Thalassobaculum sp. OXR-137: one gene and its partner. The protein of the gene in region 2 interacts with the protein of the main gene of each other region in a pairwise test. Links are inferred from orthologs where the notes say so. Each region holds a gene or a part of one and is shown on either strand. Other genes may lie near its edges.

Region 1 (3,208 bases), 2.1 Mb from region 2 along the record:
GGGGAAGCTGTCGCGCATGGAGAGCTTGGCGTTCGCCCGAACCTGCGCCTCGTCCCAGGGGTCAAGGCCGTACTCGCTGAAGGTGGTGGACAGGGCGCGGGTGATGCCGCCCCAATTGTCCACCAGCGTGGAGTCCCAGTCGAACAGCACCGCGTCGGGACGCGGCAGTCGACTCACGCGGTGGCCCCTTCCCCGGCCGCGTACTCCATGTAGCTGTCGCGCAGGCCGCGCGACAGGGTGCCGGCCTTGCCGTTGCCGATCACCACATCGTCGATCTGGGTGACCGGGGTGACGAAGGCGGTGGCCGAGGACGCGAAGGCCTCGCGCGCCTTCTTGGCTTCCTCGACGGAGAACGCCCGCTCCACGTATTTCAGGCCCTGGCGCTCGGCCAGCTTGAGGATCGACAGCCGGGTGATGCCGTTCAGGATGTCGTGGGTCGCCGGCCGGGTCACCAGCTCGCCGTCCTGGGTGACGATCCAGGCGTTGCTCGACGTGCCCTCGGTGACGTTGCCGTCCTCGTCCACCTGCCAGGCCTCGAAGGCGCCGTTCTCGCGAGCCTGCTGCTTGCCCAGAATGTTAGGAAGAAGCGCTACCGACTTGATATCGCAGCGTTCCCAACGAATGTCCCTGATCGTGATGACCTTGACGCCGTTCTCGACCGTCTCCTGGCTCGGCATGGCGATCCGCTTGGCGGTCAGCACGATGCTCGGCTTGGCGTTCTTCGGGAACGGGTGGTCGCGCTTGGCCACGCCGCGGGTCACCTGCATGTAGACCAGCCCGTTGCGGATCCGGTTCAGGCGCACCAGCTCGCGCATGACCGAGCGCAGGGCGCCCCGGCTCATGGGATGGGCGATGCGCAGCTCGTCCAGCGAGCGGTCCAGGCGATCGAGATGCGGCATCTCGTCCACCATCACGCCGTTCTGCACGAGAACCACCTCGTAGACGCCGTCGGCGAACTGGTAGCCCCGGTCCTCGACATGGACCTCGGCATGGGAATGGGGAAGGAAACGGCCGTTCACATAGGCGATCCGGGACATGGGACCTCCGGCTGGGCGAGATGGGAGACAGGAAGGAAGTAAGGGATATCTAGAAGAAATCGAGACGGACGGCGAACAGTTTCTCGACTTTCTTCACCGCTTCATAGGTGGCAAAGACGACCACCCGGTCGCGGGCCTGCACCACCGTGTCGGCGCGCGGCACGATGACCTCCTCGCCGCGCACGATGGCGCCGACGATCACGCCGTTCGGCAGCTTGGCGTCCTTCAGCGGATGGCCGACCAGAACCGAGGTCTCCAGCGCCTCGGCCTCGATCACCTCGCCGAAATCCTCGCGCAGGGAATAGACGCTGCGGATCCGGCCGCGGCGGACGTGCTGCAAGATCGTGGAGACGGTGATGGCCCGCGGGTTCACCACGGCGTCGATGCCGAGCTGGGTGATCAGCGGCGCGTAGGTGGAGGCGTTGATCAGGGCGACGGTCCGCTTGCAGCCCGAGCGCTTGGCCAGCAGCGAGCTCAGGATGTTGACCTCGTCGTCGTTGGAGACGGCGACGAAGGTCTCGGTCTGGGAGATGTTGGCCTCTTCCAGGATCTCCGGGTCGAGCACGTCGCCGTTCAGCACCATGGTGCGCTGGAGCGACTGGGCCACCGAGCGGGCGCGGGCGCGGTTGAACTCGATCACCTTGGCGTTCACGCCGTGATGCTCGCGCTCGATCTCCTCGGCCAGGGTCAGGCCGATATTGCCGCCGCCGGCGATGATGACGCTGCGCGCCTCCGGCTCCTCGTGGCCGAAGCTGGCGAGCGCCCGGGAAAGGTGACGGCTGTCGCAGACGAAATAGACCTCGTCCCCCGGCAGCATCTGGTCCTCGGCCTTCGGCACGATCGCCTTGCCCTCGCGCAGGATGCCGACGATGACCACGGCGAGATCGGTGAACAGCGAGGTGAGCTGGCGCAGGGGTGTGTGGATGATCGGCGTGGTCTCGTCGCAGCGCACGCCGACCACCCGGACCTTGCCGTCGGCCATGGGGACCACGTCGAGCGCACCCGGCACCTGCAGGCGGCGGCCGATGGCGCGGGCCACCTCGCGCTCCGGCGAGATGATCACGTCGATCGGCATGTGCTCGCGCGAGAACAGATCGGCCCAGATCGGCAGCAGATAGTCCTGGTTGCGCACGCGGGCGATCTTGGTCGGCACGTTGAAGATCGAATGGCCGACCTGGCAGGCGACCATGTTGACCTCGTCGCTGTAGGTCACCGCGATCAGCATGTCGGCATCGCGCAGTCCGGCCTGCTCCAGCACGCTGGGATAGGAGGCGAAGCCGGCGATGGCGCGCACGTCGAGGGTGTCGCTGAGCTTCTGGATCAGCTCCGGCGACTGGTCGATCACGGTGACGTCGTTGTTCTCGCCGGCAAGGTGACGGGCGATGCTGGTGCCGACCTGACCGGCCCCGCAGATGACGACTTTCATCGAGCGATGACTTTCATGAGGAGGTCAGCCGGACTGACGGACGGGCTTTTCCGCCTGCTGCAGACCGAGTGACTTGAGCTTGCGGTGCAGAGCCGACCGCTCCATCCCGACGAAGGAGGCCGTGCGCGAGATGTTGCCGCCGAAGCGGTTCACCTGGGCCAGCAGATACTCGCGCTCAAAGGTCTCGCGGGCATCGCGCAGGCTGAGGCCCATGATCTCACTGCCCTTCTCCCAGCGCAGCGCCGCCGGCGTGGCGGAGCCAATCTCCGGCGGAAGCTGGTCGGCGCGGATCGGCTCGCGGGCGCCGCCGCCGGCCATGATCAGCATCCAGTCGACCACGTTGCGGAGCTGGCGCACGTTGCCCGGCCATTCGTAGGCCTGCAATGCCGCGACCGCGTCCTCGCCCAGCGGGCGGGCGGCCATGCCGCTGGCCTCGGCCGAGAGGACGACGAAATGCCGGGCGAGCATCGGCACGTCCTCGCGCCGCTCGCGCAGGGGCGGCACGCGGATCGGCACCACGTTCAGCCGGTAGAACAGGTCCTCGCGGAACCGGCCGGCGCTCATCTCCTGCTGAAGGTCGCGGTTGGTCGCGGCGATCACCCGCACGTCGACCTCGACCTCGGTGTCGCCGCCGACCCGGCGGAACGACTGTTCCTGGAGCACCCGCAGGATCTTGCCCTGGGTCTCCAACGGCATGTCGGCCACCTCGTCCAGCAGCAGCGTGCCCTTATGGGCCAGTTCCAGG
Region 2 (3,108 bases):
ATCACTGCCTGAACCCGATCGGAGCGGGGGAACGAGCCGACCCCGCGATGGTGCATTTCCTCGCCGGCTACGATCACGGCCGCTTCAGCGCCCACCGGACAGCTCTGGCCTATATCCCGCTGGGCGCCGACTCGACGCTGGTCCGCCTGTCCGCGCCGATCGACCTGCCCGCGATCCCGATCTACGACGGCGTCCTGCCGCGGGAGGGTGCGGCCCTGGCCCAGGCGGGCTACAGCGGCGACCGCAGCCATGTGCTGACCGTCGACCCGGCCTGCTCGTTCCTGGGCACTCGCCCCGGCGGCCAGTGGCGGCACAATTGCGAGGCGGTGGCCGGCGACTCTGGATCGCCCCTGCTGATCGATCGGCCGGAAGGACTGAGCATCGCCGCGATCCATGTCGGCCGGATCGACGGCACCGGCGACGCCGAGCCGGTAAGCGCGGCGCAGATCGCCAGGCGGATCGCCGCCCTACGCTAGCCGGATTTCCTGCCATGGGCCGGCGCCAACGATTGTTTCCGCCTCTTGATATCGCCGGATCGCGCGACCATCTTTATCGAAAGCCGATGCCGCAAGGATCGGTGCGTCCGGATCGCGCGACAGCGGATCCGGGGTTCGAGCCGGGCCTGTCGCCCGGACCGGATGTCTCGCTCGCTTGAGGGGATTGCCGATGGCACGCATATCCATGTTCAACTCGCCGCTCCTGCTCGGTTTCGATCATTTCGAGCGGGCGCTAGACCGGGTCCAGAAGGCCCAGTCGGACGGGTACCCACCGTACAACATCGAACAGACGTCGGAGTCAGGGCTGCGGATCACCCTCGCGGTCGCCGGCTTCACGATGGACGATCTCGAGATCCATCTCGAGAACAATCAGCTCGTCGTCCGCGGCCGTCAGGCCGAGGAAGACGGCAAGGTCTATCTGCATCGCGGCATCGCCGCCCGTCAGTTCCAGCGGACCTTCGTGCTTGCCGAAGGGATCCAGGTCGACTCGGCCGAACTGGACAACGGCCTGCTGCATATCGACCTGCAGCGACCGCTGCCCGAAACCACGGTGAAGACCATTCCGATCAAGGGAGCCCGCCGCAAGGCCGACACGATCGATGTCGATGCCGAGCCCGCGGAGGCAGGAGAGTAAACATGTCCGATACCAATCACGCGTCGAACCGCCAGGCCCTGGCCGCGATGTCCCCGCAGGATCTGGGCACCCTGGGCCTGAACCAGGTGGCCTTCATCAAGCCGGTGCATGAGGAAGGGGCGGAGCACTATGTGGTGCACGCCGCCGACGGCATGGCCGTCCGGCTGTTCCCGACCCGGGAGCTGGCCGAACTGGCGATCCGCCAGAGCGACCTGCAGGCCGTCAGCCTGCACTGAGGCCCGGCACCCCCGCGGCGCGGTAAAAATCCTTCCCTCTTCCCGACTTCCCGGACGCCCTCGAACCCTGTTCGAGGGTGAGCCGGGATCCTGCGATTGACGCCAGGGCACGGTCCTGGATAGCGGCGGGGCCGCTTCCAGGAAGTCGGTTAAAAATGAACCATGGAAAAAGAGCGCCCGCCGCTCAGGCGGCGTGGCTGGCCGCCGCGGCGCTGAACAGGGCGTAGATCGCGTCGGTGCTCTCGCAGCCGCGCAGCTTGGTGCAGACCGCGCGGTCACGCAGCAGCCGGGAGACGCGGGCAAGCGCCTTGAGATGGTCGGCGCCGGCCGCTTCCGGAGCCAGGAGCAGGACCACAAGATCCACCGGCTCGTCGTCGATCGAGTCGAACTCCACCGGTTTGTCGAGCCGGGCGAACACGGCATAGAGCCGATCGAGCTTGGGCAGCTTGCCGTGCGGGATGGCGATGCCGTGGCCGACCCCGGTCGTGCCCAGCCGCTCGCGCTCCAACAGCACGTCGAAGATCTCTCTGGCCTCGACCCCGGTCAGCGTGGACGCCTTGCGCGCCAGCTCCTGAAGGAGCTGCTTCTTACTGGTGACCCGCAGGTTCGGAAGGATACCGTCCGTCGAGATCAGGTCGGTGATGTCCATGCTCGTGCTCGCTCTTTTGGCCGTCCAGCCCCCTGAACCGCAGTCAGGGGGCCGACGAAGTCGGAATCGTGCTCGACAGTGACCTGCTTCGGACGCGTCCGTCTATTGGAACGCGTTTAGTCTGCGCCGGTTGCGCCGGCAGGATCCACCCAGCCGACATTTCCGTCGGACCGCCGATAGATCATGTTGATTCCCCCATGCCCGCGGTTGCGGAACATCAGCGCCGGGGCGCCGGACAGGTCGAGGCGCATGACCGCCTCCCCCACCGTCAGGGTATCCACCGCCGTCTCCATTTCGGCGACGACGACCGGGGACCAGCCATCGGGCTCCGGCGCCTCTTCGGCCTCCGTCTCAATCTCTGCCGCCAGGATATACTGTTGCGCAGAAATTACATCCTGTGCATGTCCGCGGTGATGGTCGCGCAAGCGACGCTTGTAGCGCCGAAGACGCTTGCTCATGCGTTCCGCCGCCGCGTCGAACGCGGCATGGGCGTCGGAGGCCTTGCCTTCACTCTGGACCGTGATGCCCTTGCCCACATGAACGACGATATCGGCAATGAACTGGCTCGCCGCCTTCGTCATGGTCACCGTGGACTCGATCGGATCGGAGAAATACTTGGTCGCGATCTCCCCGATCTCGGTTTCGATCCGCTCACGCAGCGCGTCACCGACGTCGAGTTGTTTGCCCTGGACAGAAATCTGCATGGTCATTTCCAATCTTGCGTCCGCCCTTCGCATAGGTGGGTACGGACACTGGGTTTCGCACGAGCTAAAGCTGCTCCGCAGCGCGATTTTCTCGCCGCGCCGGCGCCACCCATTCCGGTCCCATCTGAGCGAAGCGCCGGAACCTAAGTGTAGCGCGTTTCAAGGTCAACAATCGAGTCATGCCGCTCCCCTGCCCGCTATCTGCGGCCGGCCATCACCGCCTGTCCGACCTTCTCGCGGCGGCGTTGCACGCTTGAGGGAATGCGCATTGCTTCCCTGTACTTAGCAACCGTTCTCCGGGCGATGTCGACACCGTCTGCCCGCAATAGTTCGACGATCCGGTCGTCGGACAGGATGGCGTTGGCCGGCTCGCCATCGATCAGCCCCT

The links.
Region 1: the proteins of ptsN (region 2) and trkA interact in binary tests that used the Escherichia coli proteins (3 or more experiments, as listed by UniProt). The link is inferred for Thalassobaculum sp. OXR-137 from one-to-one orthologs.

The regions. Positions count from the first base shown.
Region 1 is NZ_CP139715.1:3,928,310-3,931,517, forward strand. Bases 276-3,167 are described here. They hold trkA (Trk system potassium transporter TrkA), read right to left. Parts: upstream 2,464-3,167; coding sequence 1,087-2,463; downstream 276-1,086. Other genes in these bases: dat (D-amino-acid transaminase), read right to left, coding at 276-1,037; T8K17_RS18305 (sigma-54 dependent transcriptional regulator), read right to left, coding at 2,488-3,167. In the rest of the region: T8K17_RS18290 (HAD family hydrolase), read right to left, coding at 1-177; more of dat, read right to left, coding at 174-275; more of T8K17_RS18305, read right to left, coding at 3,168-3,208. UniProt on the Escherichia coli protein: Part of the constitutive potassium transport systems TrkG and TrkH. May regulate the transport activity of TrkG and TrkH systems. Binds to NAD(+) and NADH.
Region 2 is NZ_CP139715.1:1,798,857-1,801,964, reverse strand. What follows is about bases 285-3,076. They hold ptsN (PTS IIA-like nitrogen regulatory protein PtsN), read right to left. Parts: upstream 2,017-3,076; coding sequence 1,552-2,016; downstream 285-1,551. Other genes in these bases: rpoN (RNA polymerase factor sigma-54), read right to left, coding at 2,918-3,076; hpf (ribosome hibernation-promoting factor, HPF/YfiA family), read right to left, coding at 2,133-2,720; T8K17_RS08480 (DUF1150 family protein), read left to right, coding at 1,134-1,367; T8K17_RS08485 (Hsp20 family protein), read left to right, coding at 667-1,131; T8K17_RS08490 (trypsin-like serine peptidase), read left to right, coding at 285-476. Also shown: more of T8K17_RS08490, read left to right, coding at 1-284; more of rpoN, read right to left, coding at 3,077-3,108. UniProt on the Escherichia coli protein: Seems to have a role in regulating nitrogen assimilation.